3 regions of the Enterobacter sp. SM3 genome follow, and region 1 is predicted to be linked to each of the others. Evidence: predicted binding sites of a transcription regulator. Region 1 holds the regulator's gene; each other region holds the start of a gene.
The links. The regulator PurR, encoded in region 1, represses purine synthesis genes. The targets are predictions, from matches to a motif close to CANGCAAACGTTTGCNTG.

Region 1 (7,342 bases):
TAAAGATATAGTTCACTGGAATATTGACCAGCAGGCCGATAAAGCCCATCACCATCCCGGGCTTGGTTTTCGCCAGGCCCTCACACTGGTTACGCGCCACCTGGAAAAAGAGGTAGCCGGGCGCACCCCAGAGCAGGGCGCGCAGATAGCCCACGGCTTTATCAGCCAGTGCCGGGTCAATGTTATGCATAGCGCGAATGATATGGCCCGCGTTCCAGAGCACAACCATGATCAGCACGGAGACAAACCCTGCCAGCCAGAAACCCTGACGAACCTGGTGGGCAATGCGCTCGCGACGACCCGAGCCATTGAGCTGAGCGATAACAGGCGTGAGCGCGAGCAGCAGACCGTGGCCGAACAGGATGGCCGGAAGCCAGATTGACGTGCCGATAGCAACGGCCGCCATATCGGTGGCGCTGTAGCCACCTGCCATTACCGTATCCACAAATCCCATTGCGGTCTGGGCCACTTGCGCGACGATCACTGGTATAGCCAGTGCCAATAACTGGCGCGCTTCATTCATGTACTTCTGCACGTGAACACCTTTATTTTGTAGTTATTTGAGAGACTAAAAAAGCCGCCTTAACTGGCAGCAAGAAGAAAATGCAGGGGGGTGCCAGCTATTGTAGCGGGCTTTAGCTATTTATCTAGTGAAAAAATCGCCAGAAAATGCGCTCTGCTGGCAACCTCTTTTTCCAACTGTTATTGTGGTGGGATTAAACGGTGTCACCACCGTCCGGAAAAAACAGGAGTTGTAAGCATGTTTACTGGTATTGTGCAGGGCACCGCCAAAGTGGTGTCCATTGATGAAAAACCTAATTTCCGTACTCATGTTGTTGAGCTGCCGGAATATATGCTTGAGGGCATTGAAACCGGCGCGTCGATCGCCCATAACGGCTGCTGCCTGACCGTTACCGAAATTAACGGCAATCAGATTAGCTTTGATTTAATGAAAGAGACGCTGCGCATCACCAACCTGGGCGAGCTGGCGGTGGGAGATACCGTCAACGTTGAGCGTGCGGCGAAGTTCAGCGATGAGATTGGCGGCCACCTGATGTCCGGGCACATCATGACCACCGCTGAAGTGGCGAAAATCGTGACCTCGGAAAATAACCGTCAAATCTGGTTTAAAATGCAGGATCCTTCATTAATGAAATACATCCTCTATAAAGGATTTATTGGCATCGATGGGATTAGCCTGACGGTGGGTGAAGTAACGCCCACGCGTTTTTGCGTGCATTTAATTCCTGAAACGCTGCAGCGCACCACGCTGGGTGCGAAAAAACTGGGACACCGCGTGAATATTGAAATCGATCCGCAAACCCAGGCGGTGGTGGATACGGTTGAGCGCGTGCTGGCAGCAAAAGAAGCCGCAATAATAAAGACCGCCGCAGAAGAAGAATAAAAAAATAACCCCGGGTATCCGGGGTTATTTTTTAGCGTGCGACACGGAGTCCGTGTTCAATCCCACGGCTGAATACCACCTGCCAGAGCTGAATATCCCGTGCGCGAAACGCCCCCGCGCAGGCATTCAGATAATAGCTAAACATCCGCTTGAATCGTTCAGAATAGTTGTCCGCAATCTCAGGCCAGGTCTCCTGAAAACGAGCATGCCATGCCATCAACGTGGTGTCGTAATCCGCGCCAAAGTTATGCCAGTCTTCCATTACGAAATGGGGTTCACTGGCGTTGGCGATCTGGCGAACGGACGGTAAACAGCCATTCGGAAAGATGTATTTGTTGATCCACGGGTCAACGTTATTGTCGGTCCGCTTAGAGCCAATGGTGTGCAGCAGGAAGATGCCGTCCGGTTTCAGATTACGATCCACCACCTCAAAATAGGTATCGTAGTTTTTCGGCCCGACGTGCTCGAACATGCCGACGGAAACGATTCGGTCAAACTGTTCGTTCAGGTCACGGTAGTCCTGCAGCCGGATATCGACATCGAGACCCTGGCAGCGCTCTCGCGCCATTTTTTGCTGTTCCGCTGAAATCGTCACGCCGACGACGCTGACGCCATAGTGCTTCGCCATAAAATACGCCAGCCCGCCCCAGCCGCAGCCGATATCCAGCACGCGCATACCGGGCTGCAGCTGCAGCTTCTCGCTAATCAGACGCAGCTTGGCCTGCTGGGCCTCTTCAAGCGTCGACGCCTCTTTCCAGTAGGCGCAGGAGTACTGCATGAAAGGGTCCAGCATACGGCTGAACAGGTCGTTGCCAAGATCGTAGTGCTCTTTGCCAACGATCCACGCGCGTTTTTTACTTTGCAGATTGAACAGTCGGGCAGACGCGACGCGCAGGGTGTCTTTCAGATTGCGAGGGAGTTGATTTTCAAGACCGGCACGCAGCACGCTGGCGAAAAAGGTATCCAGACGTTCGCACTCCCACCAGCCGTCCATATAGCTTTCTCCCAGGCCTAACGATCCCTCTCGCAACACGCGTTTAAAAAAGTCGGGATGTTTAACCTGAGGATCGGATGGCGATGATCCATTGATAGTGATGCCTGCTCGACCTAACAGTTCACTGACGATCCGGGACCAGTTATCGTCCGGAACGCTGACTTCTTCTATACACGATGAACTCATAGCTTCTCCATCACCCTACTGTGATCAGAACCTTAAAACAGCGTAGACGCTTTTTTTGGTTTGTGAGAAATCTCACGGTAAATACCGCGAGGCTAATATCCGACGTAGAACAGAGGAAGGGAGATAACCCTTGCCGAAATGCCTTCCATGGTAAAACGGGAGCGCTCCGGCTCCCGTTAACACTTAATATTTATCGTATTTAATCGAACCAAATTTAGTATAGGCCTCAAAATTTGGTGATTCAATAGAAAATTCTTAGCAACCTAATCACTGAAAATTAACATGATTTCCGGCGCGATTATGCATGCGACGTTTCAACCTGAGTGCGGTTGTCCTGCTCACGCTGCGCGGCTGCCTGCATGCGATAGCCCATCACAGCCAGCGCGACGGTCACCAGCATCACGCTGGTGGTGGTCAGGAGCGGCGTGGCAATCAGCGCCGAGACCACCAGGCTTGCCAGGAAGCACAGCCCCAGCTGCAGGGTGTTCTGCAGCGCGGCGGCGCGGCCCGTCGCCTGCGGGAACGGACGCAGCGCCTGGGCCACGACAATCGGGTAAATCGCCCCGTTCGCGACGGCCATCACGCAGAATGGGATCAAAATTTCAGCCAGACCGGCACCCGGAATAAAGCCAACGGCCCAGGTCCCGACGACGCTCAGCGCATACAGCACCAGCAGCCATGGCAGCATCTGCTGACCTTCCCACTTTTGCAGCGCCGCGCGGCAGCCGTACCCGCCCACCAGGAACGCGATAGTCTGCGGAACGTAGCTCAGGCCGATGGCTGCCGGGCTGTAGCCCATATCGTGAAGAATAAACGGCGAACCGGTGAGCCACGCGAAAAAGCTTGCCGAGCAGGCGGCATAGATCAGGACATTGCCGCGATACGCTTTGGTGCTGAGCAGGGACGTGAAGGTAATCGGCTTCGCGTCAGCATGCGCTTCTTTTTTATGCGCGGGCTTGAGGGCGAACGCCGGCAGCATCAGTACCAGGGTAATGGCAAACAGCGTGGCGAAGATGGCCTGCCAGTCGAAATGCGCGAGGATCCAGCTGCCCAGCAGAGGGGCGAGGGCAGGTGAGAGACCCACCAGCGGCATAATGGTGGCGAAAATACGGTTAGTGCGGTTAGCCGGGTAATAGTCGGTGACCAGCGCCTGCCAGGTCACGGCCGCGGCACAGACGCCCACGGCCTGAATAAAACGCAGCACCAGCAGCCAGGTAGCATCGCGTACCCACAGCATCCCCAGGCAGCCCACGGCAAAAATGGCCAGGCCCAGCAGCAGTACCGGTTTACGACCAAAGCGATCCGAGAGCGGTCCCCAGAGAAGCTGTGCGAAGGCAAAACCGGCGAGGAATAAACTCAGGCTGGCGCTGATGGCGGCAGCCGGGGTTTGCAAATCTTCCTGCATGGCGGCAAACGCCGGCAGGTACATATCGGTGGCCAAAAAGCCCAGCACGCTTAAGCCGCCGAGCCAGACTAAAAAACCGTTCCTGGGTTGCATTATTTTATTCTCCTGAGGAGGCAGGTATACATTGGCGCTGAGTGTAGGGAGTGCAAAGCCGCTTGTGAAACGCTAATATTTGGCGGGTGCATTCAAATTTTTTGCAGGCAGAAAATGTGGTCAGATTATTCTCTTGAAGTGGTCGATGCTGTTGCGCGTAACGGTAGCTTTAGCGGTGCGGCGCAGGAGCTGCACCGCGTCCCTTCGGCAATCAGCTACACGGTGCGTCAGCTGGAGGAGTGGCTGGCGGTTCCGCTGTTTGAACGGCGGCATCGTGATGTGGAATTAACGCCCGCAGGCGCGTGGTTTTTGAAGGAAGGGCGTTCTGTTATCAAAAAAATGCAGATCACCCGCGAACAGTGTCAGCAGATCGCCAACGGCTGGCGGGGACATCTTTCCATCGCGGTGGACAACATCGTTAAGCCGGAACGCACCCGGCAGATGATCGTCGACTTCTATCGTCATTTTTCGGATGTCGAGCTGCGGGTCTCGCAGGAGGTGTTCAACGGCGTCTGGGATGCGCTGGCGGACGGCAGGGCAGAGATGGCGATTGGGGCCACGCAGGCGATCCCGGTCGGGGGGCGTTACGCTTTTCGCGATATGGGGATGCTGAGCTGGAAGTGCGTGGTGGCAAGCAATCATCCGCTGGCGGCGATGGAAGGGCCGCTGAGCGATGATACGCTGCGGAACTGGCCGTCGCTGGTGCTGGAGGATACGTCCCGTTCATTGCCCAAGCGTATTACCTGGCTTCTTGACAACCAGCGGCGGGTGGTGGCGCCTGACTGGGAATCGTCGGCGACGTGCCTCAGTGCCGGACTGTGCGTCGCGATGGTGCCCGTTCATTTCGCGCGTCCGCGCATCGATACCGGAGAGTGGGTTGAGCTGACGCTGGAGAATCCGTTCCCGGATGCGGCCTGCTGCCTCACCTGGCAGCAAAATGATGTCTCGCCTGCGATGGCCTGGCTGCTGGATTATCTGGGAGACAGCGAAACGCTAAATCGGGAATGGTTACGGGAGCCAGCGTAGCTGGCCCCGTAAGGCGATTAACGACGGTAGTCGCGGAACGGACCATCCGCAACGGAACGGCGTTCGATAAGACGCGGGTGAACTTCAATGGACTGCGACTCTTCACGCTTGTTGACGATCCTGTCCATAAGCATATTGAAGGCCGTTTCGCCCAGCGAATCTTTCGGCTGGTGAATGGTGGTCAGCGCTGGCGTGAAGAAACGCGCGTTACGCACGTTGTCATACCCGATCACGGAAATATCCTGCGGGACGCGCAGGCCCAGCTCGTCGGCAGCGCAGAGCGCGCCCATCGCCATGATGTCGCCTCCGCAGAAAACGGCTGTCGGACGGTGCGGCTGAGAGACGATTTGCTGCATCGCGCGGTAGCCCGATTCCGGCTCAAAGTCGCCCTGCACAATCCAGTTTTCCGGCACGTTGATCAGCGCTTCTTCCATCGCTTTCATAAAACCGGCCAGACGGCCCGCGCCGGTGTTGCGCTCCAGCGGACCGGGGATCACGCCAATCTCGCGGTGACCGCGTTCGATCAGATAACGACCGGCCATATAGCCGCCTTCAAAGGCGTTATCGATAACGGAATCGGTGAAATCCGCGCGCGCTTCGCCCCAGTCCATCACCACCATCGGAATGTGGCGATACTCTTCCAGCATCGACAGCACGGATTCGGGGTACTCGGAACACATCACCAGCAGGCCATCAACGCGCTTTTGCGCCATCATCGACAGGTAGGCGCGCTGTTTTTCAATGCTGTTCCATGCGTTGCCCAGAATCAGGGTATAGCCTTTCTGGAAGCAGTTTTTTTCAACCGCTTCAATGATCTCGGCAAAATAGGCCGCTTCACTGCTGGTCGCCAGCAATCCAATGGACTTGGTGTGATTAACCTTGAGGCTACGCGCAACCGCGCTTGGCGAATAGTGCAGCTCTTTGATCGCTGCCCAGACGGCATTGCGCGTCTCTTCCGCCACGAAGCGGGTTTTGTTAATTACATGTGATACGGTTGTAGTGGAAACGTTTGCGCGTTTTGCTACGTCTTTAATTGTTGCCATTAAATGTCACTCCAGACCATATCCTAAACTCCTGAAAAATTTGAAGGTAAACGTTTGCCTTCTCTCACCCTTATCTCGCAATGTTGAATTGCGGCACGCCGGGAAAACGACACGGGACGTCAGGAGGGGGTCAATGGCCGGTACGCTAATAAATTTAGCGTGGAATTTTGTCCTATCTTGATGAAAAGGGGAAGAGGTAAAGTGGTTATCAGTATAAATCCAGGAAGATTTTTGACGTAATCTGTGCAAAAATGAGCAAGCTCACTTTTCGTGTGGGGATTAAAAGGAGAAAAATTGATGAGTTCCGATCTTAAGTTTTCGCTGTTCACCACCGTTGTTGTGCTGGCTCTGATTGTCGCGGCCGGTCTGACGGCAGCGCTGCACTGATTTACGCGGAGGGAGAGCCTTCTCCCTCCCGACTCCCCGGATTGTTACTTCTCTGGCAAAAATCTTTTGCCATTTTGTTAACTTCTCATTTTTTGTGATTGATGTCATGCTTTCCGCTTCTTTGTTCTGTGTCACCACATGACACGGCATCCGGAGTTGACGCATGAAAATCAATTTTCCCCTGCTGGCCCTGGCGATTGGCGCTTTTGGGATTGGCACCACTGAATTCTCCCCGATGGGGTTACTGCCCGTTATTGCCCGGGGCGTAGACGTCTCGATCCCTGCGGCAGGCATGTTAATCAGCGCCTACGCTATCGGCGTGATGGTAGGGGCGCCGCTGATGACGCTTCTGCTTTCGCACCGCGCGCGCCGCAATGCGCTGATTTTCCTGATGGCGATCTTCACCCTGGGCAACGTGCTTTCGGCGATTGCGCCGGACTACACCACATTGATGCTGTCACGCATTCTGACCAGCCTTAACCACGGCGCGTTCTTTGGGCTGGGGTCGGTCGTGGCTGCCAGCGTGGTGCCAAAACATAAGCAGGCGAGCGCCGTGGCAACCATGTTTATGGGGCTAACGATTGCCAACATCGGCGGGGTGCCTGCGGCAACCTGGCTGGGGGAAGCGATCGGCTGGCGTATGTCCTTCCTGGCGACTGCCGGGCTGGGCGTGGTTGCGATGGTGGCGTTGTTCTTCTCCTTGCCGAAAGGCAGCGCGGGGGAACGTCCTGACGTGCGTAGAGAACTGTCGGTGCTGATGCGTCCGCAGGTGCTCTCCGCGCTGCTCACCACCGTGCTGGGGG
Region 2 (7,342 bases), 1.6 Mb from region 1:
GCGGGGGAAAACGGGCCAGCGTTTCAACGCATTACTCTCTTAATGGGGGTTTACGCAGAGCGTAACTGAGTCTGCCCTTCAAATACAACAAAGCCGGGTAAAAACCCGGCTTTGTCATGGAATGAGGCGGTGCCTAACTCGACGTTTCGCCCTGGCCTGATAAAGCATCGCTATGATCAGTAGTTGGACGGCAGGCACCTTTTTGTGCGTCATTCGAAGTTTATGTAGCGCGTCCCGAAGGGGCTGACATAAGAAGGTGAATGAGCCACTGGTTAATATTATGCAACACCCGTGCCAGAATGCAAAACAAAATATTAACACATTGAAATATATGATTTTTAGCCGTTTAACCGGTTAGTTATCGGTTGAATGATTTCCAGGCTAAGTGTCGCTGTTAAGCAACACCTTAACGGGAACCCATACCACCATATATAAATCAATGATTTAAATGTCTCCTTTTGGAGACATCTGCATATATTATTTGTCGCGATTTTGCGACAGATACAAAAAAGCCCGGTGGCGCTCGCGCTTACCGGGCCTACAGGTACTGCGTTAAAACTTAACCCAGCTGCTTACGCGCGTTGCGGAAGATACGCATCCACGGGCTGTCCTCGCCCCAGTTTTCCGGGTGCCAGGAGTTGCTCACGGTACGGAACACGCGTTCCGGGTGCGGCATCATGATGGTCGCGCGACCGCTTTCGCTGGTCACTGCCGTAATACCGTTGGCGGAGCCGTTCGGGTTAGCCGGGTAGGTTTCTGTCACCTTGCCGAAGTTATCGACAAAGCGCAGCGCCACCAGGCCTTTGCTCTCCAGCTGAGCCAGGTGCGCAGCATCACGCACTTCTACCTGACCTTCACCGTGGGAAACGGCGATTGGCATCTGTGAACCGACCATCCCCTGCAGCAGCAGAGACGGGCTTTGGGTCACTTCCACCAGGCTGAAGCGCGCTTCGAAGCGGTCGGACTGGTTGCGCACAAAGCGCGGCCAGGCTTCGCTGCCCGGGATCAGCTCGCGCAGGTTAGACATCATCTGACAGCCGTTACACACGCCCAGCGCCAGGGTCTGCGGACGGTGGAAGAAGGTTTCGAACTCGTCACGCACGCGGCTGTTGAACAGGATGGACTTCGCCCAGCCTTCGCCCGCGCCCAGCACGTCGCCGTAGGAGAAGCCGCCGCACGCCACCAGCGCCTGGAAATCTTCCAGACCGGTACGGCCCGCCAGCAGGTCGCTCATGTGGACGTCGATGGCGTCAAAGCCCGCGCGGTGGAAGGCAGCCGCCATCTCAACGTGGGAGTTAACGCCCTGCTCGCGCAGCACCGCCACTTTCGGACGCGCGCCGGTCGCAATGTACGGCGCGGCAATGTCTTCGTTGATGTCGAAGGAGAGCTTCACGTTCAGGCCTGGATCCTGGTCATTCGCTTTCGCGTTATGCTCCTGATCGGCACATTCCGGGTTATCACGCAGGCGCTGCATCTGCCAGGTGGTTTCCGCCCACCACATGCGCAGCGTGGTGCGGCTTTCGCTGAACACGGCGTGACCGTCTGCTTCAATGACGAAGCGGTCGCCCTGAACGGCTTTCCCCAGATAGTGCACGCAGTCCGCCAGACCGTGCGTCGCCAGAATGGCTTCAACCGCGTCGCGATCCGCCGCACGCACCTGAATCACGGCACCCAGCTCTTCATTGAACAGCGCCGCCAGACGGTCTTCGCCAAGCGTGGCAATGTTCGCTTCCACGCCGCAGTGGCCGGTGAAGGCCATCTCTGCCAGCGTCACCAGCAGGCCGCCGTCGGAACGGTCGTGGTAGGCCAGCAGCTTACGCTGCGCCACCAGCGCCTGAATCGCGTCGTAGAAGCCTTTCAGCTGGGCAACGTCGCGAACGTCGGCTGGCTTGTCGCCGAGCTGGCGGTAAACCTGCGCCAGCGCGGTGGCACCCAGCGCGTTGTGGCCTTTACCCAGGTCAATCAGCAGCAGGGCGTTGTCTTCGGTCGCCAGTTGCGGCGTAACGGTGTGACGCACGTCTTCCACGCGGGCAAACGCGGTGATCACCAGCGACAGCGGAGAGGTCATCTCGCGCTGCTCGCTGCCTTCCTGCCAGCGGGTTTTCATCGACATGGAGTCTTTGCCCACCGGAATGGTCAGGCCGAGGGCAGGACACAGCTCCTCGCCCACCGCTTTCACGGCTTCATACAGGCCAGCATCTTCGCCAGGGTGACCGGCTGCGGCCATCCAGTTTGCGGAGAGCTTGATACGTTTGATATCGCCAATCTGCGTCGCAGCGATGTTGGTCAGCGCTTCACCCACTGCCAGACGGGCAGAGGCCGCGAAGTCCAGCAGCGCCACCGGGGTGCGTTCGCCGAGAGCCATCGCTTCGCCGTAGTAGCTGTCGAGGCTCGCGGTGGTCACGGCGCAGTTAGCGACCGGGATCTGCCAAGGGCCGACCATCTGGTCGCGCGATACCATACCGGTCACGGTGCGGTCGCCGATGGTCACGAGGAAGGTTTTCTCCGCCACGGCAGGCAGGTGCAGCACGCGGTTAACCGCTTCTGCCACGGTGATGCCCTGGCGATCCAGCGCTTTGCCCGCCGCTTTGCGGGTGGTTACGTCGCGGGTCATCTTCGGCGTTTTACCGAGCAGAACGTCCAGCGGCAGATCGATCGGCTGGTTGTCAAAGTGAGTGTCGCTTAAGGAAAGGTGCTGCTCTTCGGTCGCTTCACCGATGACGGCATACGGCGCACGCTCGCGGCGGCACAGCTCGTCAAACAGCGGCAGCTGATCCGCAGCAACCGCCAGCACGTAGCGCTCCTGGGATTCGTTACACCAGATTTCCAGCGGGCTCATGCCCGGCTCATCGCTCAGGATATCGCGCAGGTTGAAACGCCCGCCGCGGCCGCCGTCGCTCACCAGCTCCGGCATGGCGTTGGACAGACCGCCCGCACCCACGTCGTGGATGAAGAGGATCGGGTTGGCATCGCCCAGCTGCCAGCAGCGGTCGATCACTTCCTGGCAGCGGCGCTCCATTTCTGGGTTGTCACGCTGCACGGAGGCGAAGTCGAGATCCGCGTCAGACTGGCCGGAGGCCATAGAAGAGGCCGCTCCGCCGCCCAGACCGATGTTCATCGCCGGGCCGCCGAGCACGATCAGCTTCGCGCCGACGACGATCTCGCCTTTCTGCACGTGATCGGCACGGATGTTGCCGATCCCGCCCGCCAGCATGATCGGCTTGTGGTAGCCGCGCAGCTCTTCGCCGTTGTGGCTGTCCACTTTCTCTTCATAGGTACGGAAGTAACCGTTCAGCGCCGGACGACCAAACTCGTTGTTAAACGCCGCGCCGCCCAGCGGGCCTTCGGTCATGATATCCAGGGCGGTCACGATGCGCTCCGGCTTGCCGAAATCTTCTTCCCACGGCTGTTCAAAGCCCGGGATACGCAGGTTGGAGACGGAGAAACCGACCAGACCCGCTTTAGGTTTAGCGCCACGACCGGTCGCACCTTCGTCACGGATTTCACCGCCGGAGCCGGTCGCCGCCCCCGGCCACGGGGAGATCGCCGTCGGGTGGTTGTGGGTTTCCACTTTCATCAGGATATGCGCAGGCTCCTGATGGAAGTCATAGCGCCCTGCTTCGCGATCGGCGAAGAAGCGGCCCACCTCGGAACCTTCCATTACCGCGGCGTTGTCCTTATAGGCAGACAGCACGTGGTCAGGGGTTTGCTCCATGGTGTTTTTGATCATTTTGAACAGCGACTTCGGCTGCTGTTCGCCGTCAATAATCCAGTCGGCGTTGAAAATCTTGTGGCGGCAGTGCTCAGAGTTCGCCTGCGCGAACATGTAAAGTTCGATGTCGTTCGGGTTACGGTTGAGCTTAACAAACGCATCCTGCAGGTAGTCGATTTCGTCTTCTGCCAGCGCCAGGCCGAGACGCAGGTTGGCGTCAATCAGCGCCTGACGGCCCTGCCCCAGCAGGTCTACGCTCTGTACCGGCGCAGGCTGATGGTGAGAGAAAAGCTTCTGCGCGTCATCGAGAGAGGCAAATACGCTCTCCATCATGCGATCGTGCAGTTCAGCCGCAACCGCCTGCCACTGCGCGTCGCTCAGGGTAGAGGCTTCCACGTAGTACGCCACGCCGCGTTCCAGACGGTTAATCTGGTTCAGGCCACAGTTATGGGCGATGTCGGTGGCTTTGGAAGACCAGGGGGAGATGGTGCCCGGACGAGGCGTCGCAAGGATCAGTTTGCCGGTTGGCGTATGGCTGCTCAGGCTTGGACCATACTTGAGCAGGCGTTCCAGCTGTACGCGCTCCTCTGCATTCAGGGGGGCATTCAGGTCAGCAAAATGGACATACTCAGCGTAAATATTGCTTACCGGAAGGTCGGCCGCCTGAAAACGTGCCAGCAGTTTAGTGATACGGAAGGCAGACAGTGCAGGCGAACCACGCAGAATTTCCATCATAAGTCTCTCGTCTTCGAAGCGCCGGGGCGCTTACAGTGTGCGCAAGGGGGGAAAACGGGCGTCATTATAGAGAATCCTGAGCGCCGACGAAACCGTTTGCGTCGAAATAAAATTTGCACAGAGATTTAACAATAGATGTGACCTGTCTCTCTAATTGGTTGCCAAGTGGCGCAAGTTTACGCAAAATGCCGCTCATTCAATGGCAAACCTTATGATTAACATGGCTACAGCAGACTGAGGCAACCGGCGTCGCAGAGAATTAACTAATTGAAAAAATTAAAGATTAATTATCTGCTCATCGGCATTGTAACGTTGCTGCTGGCAGTGGCCCTCTGGCCTTCCATCCCCTGGTTCGGCAAAGCCGAAAACCGTATCGCCGCCATTCAGGAGCGGGGGGAATTGCGCGTCAGTACCCTCAACTCTCCGCTGATTTACAGCGACATCAACGGCAAAATCATTGGCCTGGATTACGAGCTGGCACAACAGTTCGCCGATTATCTTGGCGTGAAGCTTAAAATTACCGTCCGCCAGAATATCAACGAGCTCTTTGACGACCTCGATAACGACGATGCCGATATGCTTGCCGCCGGGCTGGTGTATAACAGCGAGCGCAGCAAGAACTACCAGCCAGGCCCGACCTACTACTCCGTTTCGCAGCAGCTGGTTTACCGCGTCGGGAGCCTGCGCCCGCGCTCGCTGGCCTCGATTAACGATCGGCAGCTGACGATTGCGCCCGGCCACGTGGTGATTGACGATCTGCGTGAGCTCAAGGAGAAGAAATATCCCGACCTGAGCTGGACGGTGGATCCGAAACTCGGCACGACGGAGTTGCTGGAGCAGGTAAAAGACCAGAAGGTGCCCTACACCATCGCCGATTCGGTTGCGATCAGTCTGTTCCAGCGGGTGCATCCTGAAATCGCCGTGGCGCTGGACGTCACCGACGAGCAGCCCGTGACCTGGTTTAGCCAGCTTGATGGCGATCAGACCTTCTCTGCCGCGATGCTCGATTTCTTCAACACCATCAATGAAGACGGTACCCTGGCGCGTCTGGAGGAGAAGTACCTCGGGCACGGCGATGACTTTGACTACGTTGACACCCGCAGCTTCCTGCGCGCGGTAGACAGCGTCCTGCCGGACCTGCAGCCGCTGTTCGAAAAATACGCCCAGGAGATTGACTGGAAGCTGCTGGCGGCTATTTCGTATCAGGAATCCCACTGGGACACGCAGGCCACGTCGCCCACGGGCGTACGCGGTTTGATGATGTTAACCAAAAATACCGCGCTGAGCCTGGGCGTGAATGACCGTACCGATGCTGAACAGAGCATCAGCGGCGGCGCGCGCTATCTGCAGGATATGATGGCCAAAGTACCGGAAACGGTGCCGGAAGAAGAGCGGATCTGGTTTGCGCTGGCGGCCTACAATATGGGCTACGCGCATATGCTTGATGCGCGAGCGTTGACGGCCAAAACGAAAGGTAACCCGGACAGCTGGTCAGACGTTAAGCAGCGCCTGCCGCTGCTGAGCCAGAAGCCATGGTATAACAAGCTGACATACGGCTACGCGCGCGGGCATGAAGCCTACGCCTACGTGGAAAATATCCGTAAATATCAGATTAGCCTGGTCGGGTATCTGCTGGAGAAAGAGAAAGAGGCGACGGAGGCCAAACAGCTGGCTCAAAGTTACCCGGTCGTGGCGCCGGACGAGCTTAATCGTCCGACAGCTTCAATTCTGCCTTTTGCTGCTTTTTCTGCTGACGGCGCATTCGAAAGAAATCGCTTAATAGCCCCGAACACTCTGGTGCAAGCACCCCACCGATAGTCTTCACCTGGTGGTTCATCCCCGGGTGACCCAGCACGTCCATCAGCGAACCGGCCGCACCGGTTTTTTCATCCCGCGCGCCGAAGACCAGAGTCCCGATCCGGCTGTGCACCATCGCGCCGGAGCACATCACGCACGGCTCCAGCGTCACATACAGCGTGGTATCAAGCAGACGATAGTTTTGCAGCACCAGACCGCCCTGGCGAAGCGCCATGATTTCGGCATGCGCAGTAGGATCGTGGCGTCCAATAGGACGGTTCCACCCTTCGCCAATCACCTGGTTGTTATGAACCAGCACCGCGCCCACGGGCACTTCGCCCTCTTCCCAGGCGCGTTGAGCCAGCGTCAGCGCATGGCGCATCCAGTATTCATGATTGTATTCAGGGTTGGACAAAGGCTGATACTCCAGTCGAAAAGCGGGCGGCATTATACACGCCCGTTATGGATAAAACTATTCGAGTTGCTGGAGTTCACCTGATGGCGTGACGCGCCAGCGGTGCTGGCAAAAATAGAGCAGCGGGTTGTCCTGCTTGCTGTCGCTGTAGCCGCTGTACAGGCGCAGCGGCGTCCCGATGCGTTTCTCCAGCTGGACCACTTTTTCATGCCCCAGGCAGCGCAGGGTCAGCACCCAGCCGCCGTAGCCGCGGGCAATTTGCGTGGCAATAAGATTCACGCGCGGAAGCCAGGGGGTATCAAAATAGACCTGCTCCACTAGCGTCTGCGGGGAGCCGGTAATCAGCCAGATGTCGGCATCGTTCGCGTCCAGGTAGCTGGTGAGCCGCGCCTGCACAACCGGAAAGGCGGCGACGTGGCCGCGGAACCAGTGCGCAAAATCCTTTTCGAGCTGTTTGAGCCGCGCTTCGCTGTGCCCAAAGGTACATCCCCACAGCAGCAGACTCATCGGCCATCGCGCCGCACGGCCTTTCACCAGCAGCGCGATACCGATAACCGGTAAGAGCGGTAGCACGAGCAGCGCATTCAAAGGCTGACGCCGCAGCAGGTAACGCATAAACGTACCAAACATATCCTGCTGATGCAGCGTTCCATCCAGGTCGAAAAAGACAACGCGACGCGCGT
Region 3 (7,342 bases), 1.2 Mb from region 1:
TACTCGATGGATCAGAAAGGAAAAATCGCCGCCCCGCTTCATGATGAGCCGGACCGGCTCTGCGTTCCGGTCGCCGGCTCCCTGCGCCCCTGTCCGCAAGATCCGCAGCACAACGCGCAGATTCTGCTGACGATGAAAGACAGCGAAGATACCCCCTGCCCGCTTGAGCCGCGCGTGATACTGCAGAACGTGCTGGCCCGCTTCCACCAGCACGGCCTCTTCCCGGTGATTGCCCCGGAAATCGAGTTCTATCTGACGGGGCATGACGATCGGGATCCGCAAAATCAGGGCTGTTTTCACATGGATACCTCGTCGGCGTATGCGGCGCTGTTTGACGAGCTGGAACAGCTGGCGCACCTTCAGCGCATACCGCTGTCAGGGATCGTGGCGGAAGCCGAGTCCGGTCAGTACGAATTAAACCTGAAGCACGGCCATCGCGTCGTTGAGGTTTGTGATAACGTGCTGGCGCTTCGTCGCCTGACCCGATACGTTGCCGAAAAGCACGGCCTGCAGGCTAACTTTATGGCTAAGCCTTTCAGCCAGCTGTCCGGCAGCGGCCTGCACTTCCATTTCAGCCTGAACAATCGTCACGGCGAAAACGTCTTTGCTTCCCCGGTGAACGCGCTTAACAGCATGATGCGTTTGTGCATCGCGGGCCAGCTGGCGCTGATGCCCGCCTCAATCGCCATTCTTGCGCCGGGCGTCAACGCGTTTCGTCGCCTGCGTAAAAACCTGACGGAACCCGTATTTAACTCCTGGGGCTATAACACCCGCTCCGCCGCTTTGCGTATTCCCTGCTCGGATGACCACAACCGTCGTATCGAGTACCGGCTGGCCGGGGCTGATGCCAATCCGTACCTGGTGGCAGCCGCTATCCTGACCGGCATGCTGTACGGGCTGGAATACATCGACGAGGAGGAGTTGCCCGAACCGCAGCTCGATCGGCCCGAACTGCCGCTGTTTCAGCAGGAGGCGATTGAGACCTTTGCCCGCTGTCAGTACCTCACCGACAGCCTGGGCGACGCCTTTTCCGAACAGTGGATCGCCTGCAAGCTCTCTGAACTCGACTGGTTTGAACGCATCGTGACCCGAGAGGAGTCACAGCTGGCATAAGGCATAAAAAAGCCCGCTCGATGAGCGGGCCGGATAACGCGAGGAGCAATTACTTCTTACGCGCGTACTTCAGTGAATCCAGCGCAACCGCGAAGATAATGATGGCGCCTTTGATGATGTACTGCCAGTACGGGTTCACGCCAATGTAGGTTAACCCGTAGTTTATGACGGTGAAGATGATCACACCGGTCACCACGCCCAGTACGGTACCGACGCCGCCGCTGAAGGAGACGCCGCCCACCACGCAGGCTGCGATTGCATCCAGCTCGTACATGAAGCCAAGGTTGTTGGTTGCAGAGCCGATACGGCCCGCTTCCAGCATCCCGCCGAAGGCGTAGAACACGCCGGACAGCGCATAGATGAAGAGCAGGTTCAGGGCAACGTTTACGCCGGAGACCTTCGCCGCTTCCGGGTTACCGCCGATTGCGAAGATGTTTTTACCAAAGCGCGTTTTGTTCCACAGGATCCAGACGAAGGCCACCGCGATCAGCGCATAGAAGGTGATATAGGACAGGCGGAAGCTGCCCAGCGCGATAAACCCTTGCGTAAAGGTCGAGAAGCCGCTGTCAAAACCCGAGATAGGTGAAGCACCGACAAAGTCGTAGTACAGGGAGTTGATACCGTAAACGATGATCATCGTACCCAGCGTGGTGATAAACGGCGTCACGTTCAGGTAGGCGATGATAATACCGTTGATCAGACCAATCACCGCACCGATGGCGCAGACAATCAGGATCACCACGAAAATCGGCATGGTGGCCATTTCCGGGAAGACCTTGTTGGCGTTTTCCATCGACTGCAGCAGGGTTGCCGCGATAACCGCCGCCAGACCCACCTGTCGACCGGCAGAAAGGTCCGTCCCCTGGGTCACGATCAGGCCCGCCACGCCCAGCGCAATGATAATACGCACGGAGGACTGGGTCAGAATGTTACTCAGGTTCAGCAGGCTTAAGAACGTAGGGTCCTGGAAAATAATGATAGCCAGCAGTACTAAAAGAACAACGTAAATACCGCCTTCTTTCAGGTAAGTGAGAAAACTTTTTTTATTTAACGCACTCATGAGGAGCCCCTGATCTTAAAGGTGCAAAGACGCAAGACGCAAAATTTCGTTTTGCGTTGTCGTTTTGGTGTCAACAATACCGGCAACGAGACCATTGCTCATAACCAGAATACGGTCTGTGATCCCTAACAATTCCGGCATTTCGGAAGAAATAATAATGATCCCTTTATTCTTTTTCGCCAGCTCGGCAATCAGCTGATAAATTTCAAACTTCGCGCCGACGTCAATACCGCGGGTTGGTTCATCCAGCATCAGAATTTCTGGCTGGGTTAATAACCAACGCCCTATAATGACTTTCTGCTGGTTACCGCCTGACAGCGAACCAATTTGGGTGCGGTGTCCTGGCGTTTTCACGCGCATAGAGTCAATAACCCATTGGGTATCGCTCTTCATGCGTGAGTTATCCAGCAGTCCGACTTTGTTTTTGTAATTGCGAATGTTAGAAATTAACGAGTTAAAGTTAATATCCAGATAGGCATAAATACCGGTCGAACGACGCTCTTCCGTCACCAGCGCAAAACCATTATTAATGGCTTCGTTGGCGTTATGGTTATTGATTTTCTTTCCGTGCAGCGTAATGGTGCCCTGAGCTTTCTCACGGATGCCAAACAGAGTTTCCACGATATCGGTGCGTTTTGCACCGACCAGACCGGCAATCCCCAGGATTTCACCCTTGTGCAGGTCGAAGGAGACATCGCGGATGGACGGCTGGCGTAACGAGGTCAGGTTGCGCACTTCCAGGATCACTTCGCCCGGCTTGTTTTCTTTGTCCGGGAAGCGCTGGTTCAGGGAACGGCCGACCATCATGGCGATGATCTTGTCCATGTCCAGCCCTTCCAGCGGCTGCGTGGCAATCCACTGACCGTCGCGCAGGATGGTGATCTCATCGCACAGCTGGAAGATCTCTTCCATTTTGTGGGAGATATACACAATGCCGCAGCCGCGATCTTTTAGCTTACGAATAATGGTAAAAAGGTGATTAACCTCTTTTTCCGTTAATGACGATGTTGGTTCGTCCATGATGACGATTTTCGCATCATAGGAGAACGCTTTGGCGATTTCGATCATCTGCATCTGGGAGACGGATAATGTTCCCACGCGGGCGCGCGGATCGATATCAATATCCAGCTCATCGAAAATCGCTTTGGTGTCGCGATACATTTTTTCCTGATCGACAAAGACACCCTTGGTTGGATAACGCCCCAACCACATGTTATCCATGACTGAACGCTGCAGCACCAGGTTTAATTCCTGGTGAACCATCGAGATACCGTTTTCCAGTGCTTCTTTCGCTGAATGGAAATCGATCTCTTTCCCCTGAAAAAGAATGCTGCCAGAATCTTTTTGATAGATCCCAAAAAGACATTTTAATAATGTTGATTTACCCGCACCGTTCTCCCCCATCAGGGCATGAATAGAGTGAGGACGAACTTTTAAATTAACATTATCGAGTGCCTTAACGCCGGGAAATGACTTGTTGATACCGCTCATTTCCAACAGGTATTCACCGGATGACTGAGTATTTGTGCTGACCATAATTATACCTTGTTGGCCTCGCATATCGCGTTATAAAAGGGCGCAACGAATTGCGCCCAGTGGAGACAGTACCGCTAACTTATTTACCGATGAACTCAGCCAGGTTGGACTGGTCTACGCCCACGTAAGGTACGCGAACGATTTTGTTTTCAATTTTCCAGTTGGTGCCATCAGCCGCACCTTTACCGTCGGCCAGGTTTTTCGCCAGATCGAAGGTCGCTTTCGCCTGGTTGTTGGCATCGTTCAGAACGGTACCGGCCATTGCACCAGATTTAACCAGCGCCAGTGCTTCCGGCAGCGCATCGACGCCGAACACAGGAATGGAGGATTTGTTGTGCGCTTTCAGCGCTTCTACCGCACCCATTGCCATCGCATCGTTGTTGGCGATAACCACTTCGATTTTGTTCGCGTTAGGGCCGGACAGCCACGCGTCCATCTTATCTTTCGCCTGAGCGGTATCCCACATCGCGGTATCTAACGCCAGCTGCTGGGTTTTCAGACCCTTGTCGTTCAGCTCTTTGATAACGTAGGTGGTACGGGCTTCAGCATCCGGGTGGCCGGGCTCGCCTTTCAGCAGCACGAACTGAATCTGACCGTCTTTGTTCAGGTCCCAGTTCGGGTTCGCCGCCCAGTGTTTAGCGATCAGATCGCCCTGAATAATACCGGACTCTTTGGAGTCAGTACCGACGTAATACGCTTTATCGTAGCTATCCAGCGCCTTACGGGAAGGTTCTTTGTTGAAGAAGACGATTGGCACGTTCTGGCCGCGCGCTTTTTCAATAACCGTGCCTGCAGCAGCCGGGTCAACCAGGTTGATGGCCAGGGCTTTCACGCCTTTCGCCAGCAGAACGTCGATCTGGTCGTTCTGTTTGGACTGGTCGTTCTGGGAGTCGTTCATCAGCAGCTGAACGTCTGGCGCTGCTTTCGCATCTTTCTCAATCGCTTTACGCACAACAGACATGAAGTTGTCGTCGTATTTATAGATGGTCACACCAATACGGGTATCCGCAGCGTGCGCTGCTGCACCAAAAAGCATGCTTGCCATTACAGCAGACAGGGTCAACACCTTCTTATTCATGGTATCTCCGGTTTTTTTATGCAGGGTAGTTCTTGTGAATAACGATCGGCGGGCAGGTGTTAATAAAACGTTACTGACAGCCGACGTTCACTTATAAAATTTCTATCTTCCGTGGTCGGTAACGCTCCAGAAATGCGTTTTATTCGTTGTTTGCGGCACATTGGCTATGGTGAAAGTGAATAATCACCGTTACATAGCGTTTCAGCCCCTAAAACGCTGACATCATAGTCAGCGCCTTGTTAAGATACTGTGAATTTACTCACAGATTGAAAACGGTTACATCACCTGATGTAATCAGTTAGTGATCGGAACCACAATTTGCCGGGCCGCGACGGAGTGGCGACGCACTAAAGTCGGCATGAAACAGTGCGTTGCACCCGGATCCAGCAGTCCTGCCGCCCCCTGTAACGCCAGCTCAGTCGCCAGTTTCGCCATAGAGGCAATGGGGTAGCGCACCGTTGTCAGCTGCGGGTCGGTGTAACGGGCAATCGGAATATCATCAAAGCCAATGAGTGATAAATGCTGTGGCACCGCAATGCCGTTATCTTTCAGCGCCGTCAGGGCCCCTGCCGCCATGCTGTCGTTATAGGCAAACACCGCAGAAAGCTGCAGGTTGCGGCCCAGCAGCTCCACCATTGCCGCCTCACCGCCCTGCATGTCCGGCGTACCGGTGCCCGTCCAGCTTTCTGACGGCGTAATGCCGTGCTCTTTCAGGGCGTTTTGCCACCCCTCGCGTCGCAGGTCGTCATCTTCAATATGATGGCTGGAGGCCAGATAACCGATCCGCTGATGCCCGTTGTTGATGAGCATTTTCGTGGCCATCATGGCGCCGCTGACGTTATCCAGCCCGACGCAGCGATGGGCATAGCCGGGAACGATGCGGTTGATCAGCACCATGCCCGGGATCTGATCCATAAAGCCAGTTAACTCTTCATCACTCAAGGCTTTTGAGTGGACAATCAAGGCGTTACAGCGCTGGCGAATCAGCACTTCGATGGCGTGGCGCTCTTTTTCCGCCTCATGATAGCTATTGCCGATCAGGACGTATTTCTGATGCTGCTGGGCGACCACGTCGACCGCTTTCACCAGCGCGCCGAAAAAGGCATCCGATACATCCATCACCACCACGCCGATGGTGTCGCTGACCTGCGTCGCAAGCGCCTGGGCATTGGCATTGGGCCGGTACCCGAGCTGGGTCACGGCTTTCATTACGGTTTCACGGGTTTCAGGGCTGACCAGCGCGCTGTTGTTCAGCACGCGCGAGACGGTAGCCACAGAAACGCCCGCCTGACGGGCGACGTCACGAATGGTGATCATATTCACCATCCTTCAAAGGATTGCAGCAACTCACAGACACCCCCTGTGTTTAGCAAGGTGGCTATTTTGGCAGCGAGAGAAAGGGGACTACGTGAAGAAGCTCACACTCATGAAAACGCTTACATCCGTTTTGTTAATGATTGTGATCCAGATCGTTATCTGGATGTGTTTTTCAATGATATCCCTGAAGCATGTGCGGTTAACTGACGCCACACCCACTCCAGAGGTCCCTGGCGGAAATAACGTAGCCAGAGCACAGAAAACGCCAGGTTAATCACCCAGACCGGGATAACAAACGCCAGCAGCGCGAGGCGGTCGAATTTCATAAACAGGCCAAAGCGATAGAAAAGCGTGGTGCAGAGCAGCGTTTGCAGGAGGTAATTGCTCAACGCCATGCGGCCCACGCAGGCGATGGCGCTGACGATCCACAGGCGGGAAAACGATGGCCAGAAGCCATAGATCAGCGCCGCGTAGCCGATGGTCTGGAACGGTGCGCTCAGCTCGCGCGGCACCTGGAGCAGGAATGCGCACCAGCGGTAATCCCAGTGGATGTGCCACTGCGTAATGACCGCCGGGAGGTTAATCAGCACGCCGAGCAGCACCAGCCCGGCACCCGTTCGCCGATAGTGACGCAGGCTAAACTCCCCTTTCAGCCAGCCGGTGCGCATCAATGACGCACCCATCAGCATCATGCCCGCCAGCTGCCAGCCGTATTGCGCCCCCAGCGCAAGGAGGTTATCCCCCAGCATATCCGCGCGGTTGCTTATCGCTTCCGTACCGCCCTTCAGCTTCCAGTACTGTTCGTACTGCAGGTTAGCGGCATCCGGGATCCAGGCACGGTTTGTCGCCTCGCCGGAGATCATCCCCAACAGCAGCAATACGGCAAGGCCCATGACGTAGAGCATCGCGCCGGTGTTAAACAGGCTTTTTACGCTGTGCGCATCGCGAATGAGACGCCAGCAGATAAGCCCGACTAATCCATACGCAAGAAGAATATCGCCATCCCAGAAGAACAGGCCGTGGATAAAGCCGAGGAGAACCAGCAGCGTCAGGCGGGACTGGATCCAGCGCGTACCGCGTTTGAGGAGCAGTTGCAGGCCAGCGCCAAACAGCAGGGTAAACAGCGTGAGGAATTTAACCTGCGCGAAGAGATCGAGGACAGCCCACGTCCAGGCATCACTGCGCGTGATGTCGCCATACCAGGCAGGATTGAGATAAGCCGCCTTCGGCAGACCGAA

Region 2: a site for PurR is predicted at 4,533-4,550, ahead of purL (phosphoribosylformylglycinamidine synthase). Genes of this name have one in related genera too.
Region 3: a site for PurR is predicted at 6,213-6,230, ahead of galS (HTH-type transcriptional regulator GalS). Genes of this name have one in related genera too.

What each region holds. Positions count from the first base shown of each region.
Region 1 is NZ_CP099971.1:2,023,510-2,030,851, forward strand. It holds gene mdtK (MdtK family multidrug efflux MATE transporter) at 1-535, opposite strand, end outside; gene GVO84_RS09555 (riboflavin synthase) at 761-1,405, shown strand; gene cfa (cyclopropane fatty acyl phospholipid synthase) at 1,437-2,585, opposite strand; gene punC (purine nucleoside transporter PunC) at 2,884-4,083, opposite strand; gene punR (DNA-binding transcriptional activator PunR) at 4,198-5,109, shown strand; gene purR (HTH-type transcriptional repressor PurR) at 5,127-6,152, opposite strand; gene GVO84_RS09580 (YnhF family membrane protein) at 6,450-6,539, shown strand; gene GVO84_RS09585 (MFS transporter) at 6,703-7,342, shown strand, end outside.
Region 2 is NZ_CP099971.1:3,580,181-3,587,522, forward strand. It holds gene qseE (two component system sensor histidine kinase QseE/GlrK) at 1-27, opposite strand, end outside; gene purL (phosphoribosylformylglycinamidine synthase) at 560-4,447, opposite strand; gene mltF (membrane-bound lytic murein transglycosylase MltF) at 4,715-6,265, shown strand; gene tadA (tRNA adenosine(34) deaminase TadA) at 6,153-6,692, opposite strand; gene yfhb (phosphatidylglycerophosphatase C) at 6,717-7,342, opposite strand, start outside.
Region 3 is NZ_CP099971.1:3,240,261-3,247,602, forward strand. It holds gene GVO84_RS15195 (glutamine synthetase family protein) at 1-1,113, shown strand, start outside; gene mglC (galactose/methyl galactoside ABC transporter permease MglC) at 1,163-2,173, opposite strand; gene mglA (galactose/methyl galactoside ABC transporter ATP-binding protein MglA) at 2,189-3,709, opposite strand; gene mglB (galactose/glucose ABC transporter substrate-binding protein MglB) at 3,789-4,787, opposite strand; gene galS (HTH-type transcriptional regulator GalS) at 5,082-6,104, opposite strand; gene yeiB (DUF418 domain-containing protein YeiB) at 6,260-7,342, opposite strand, start outside.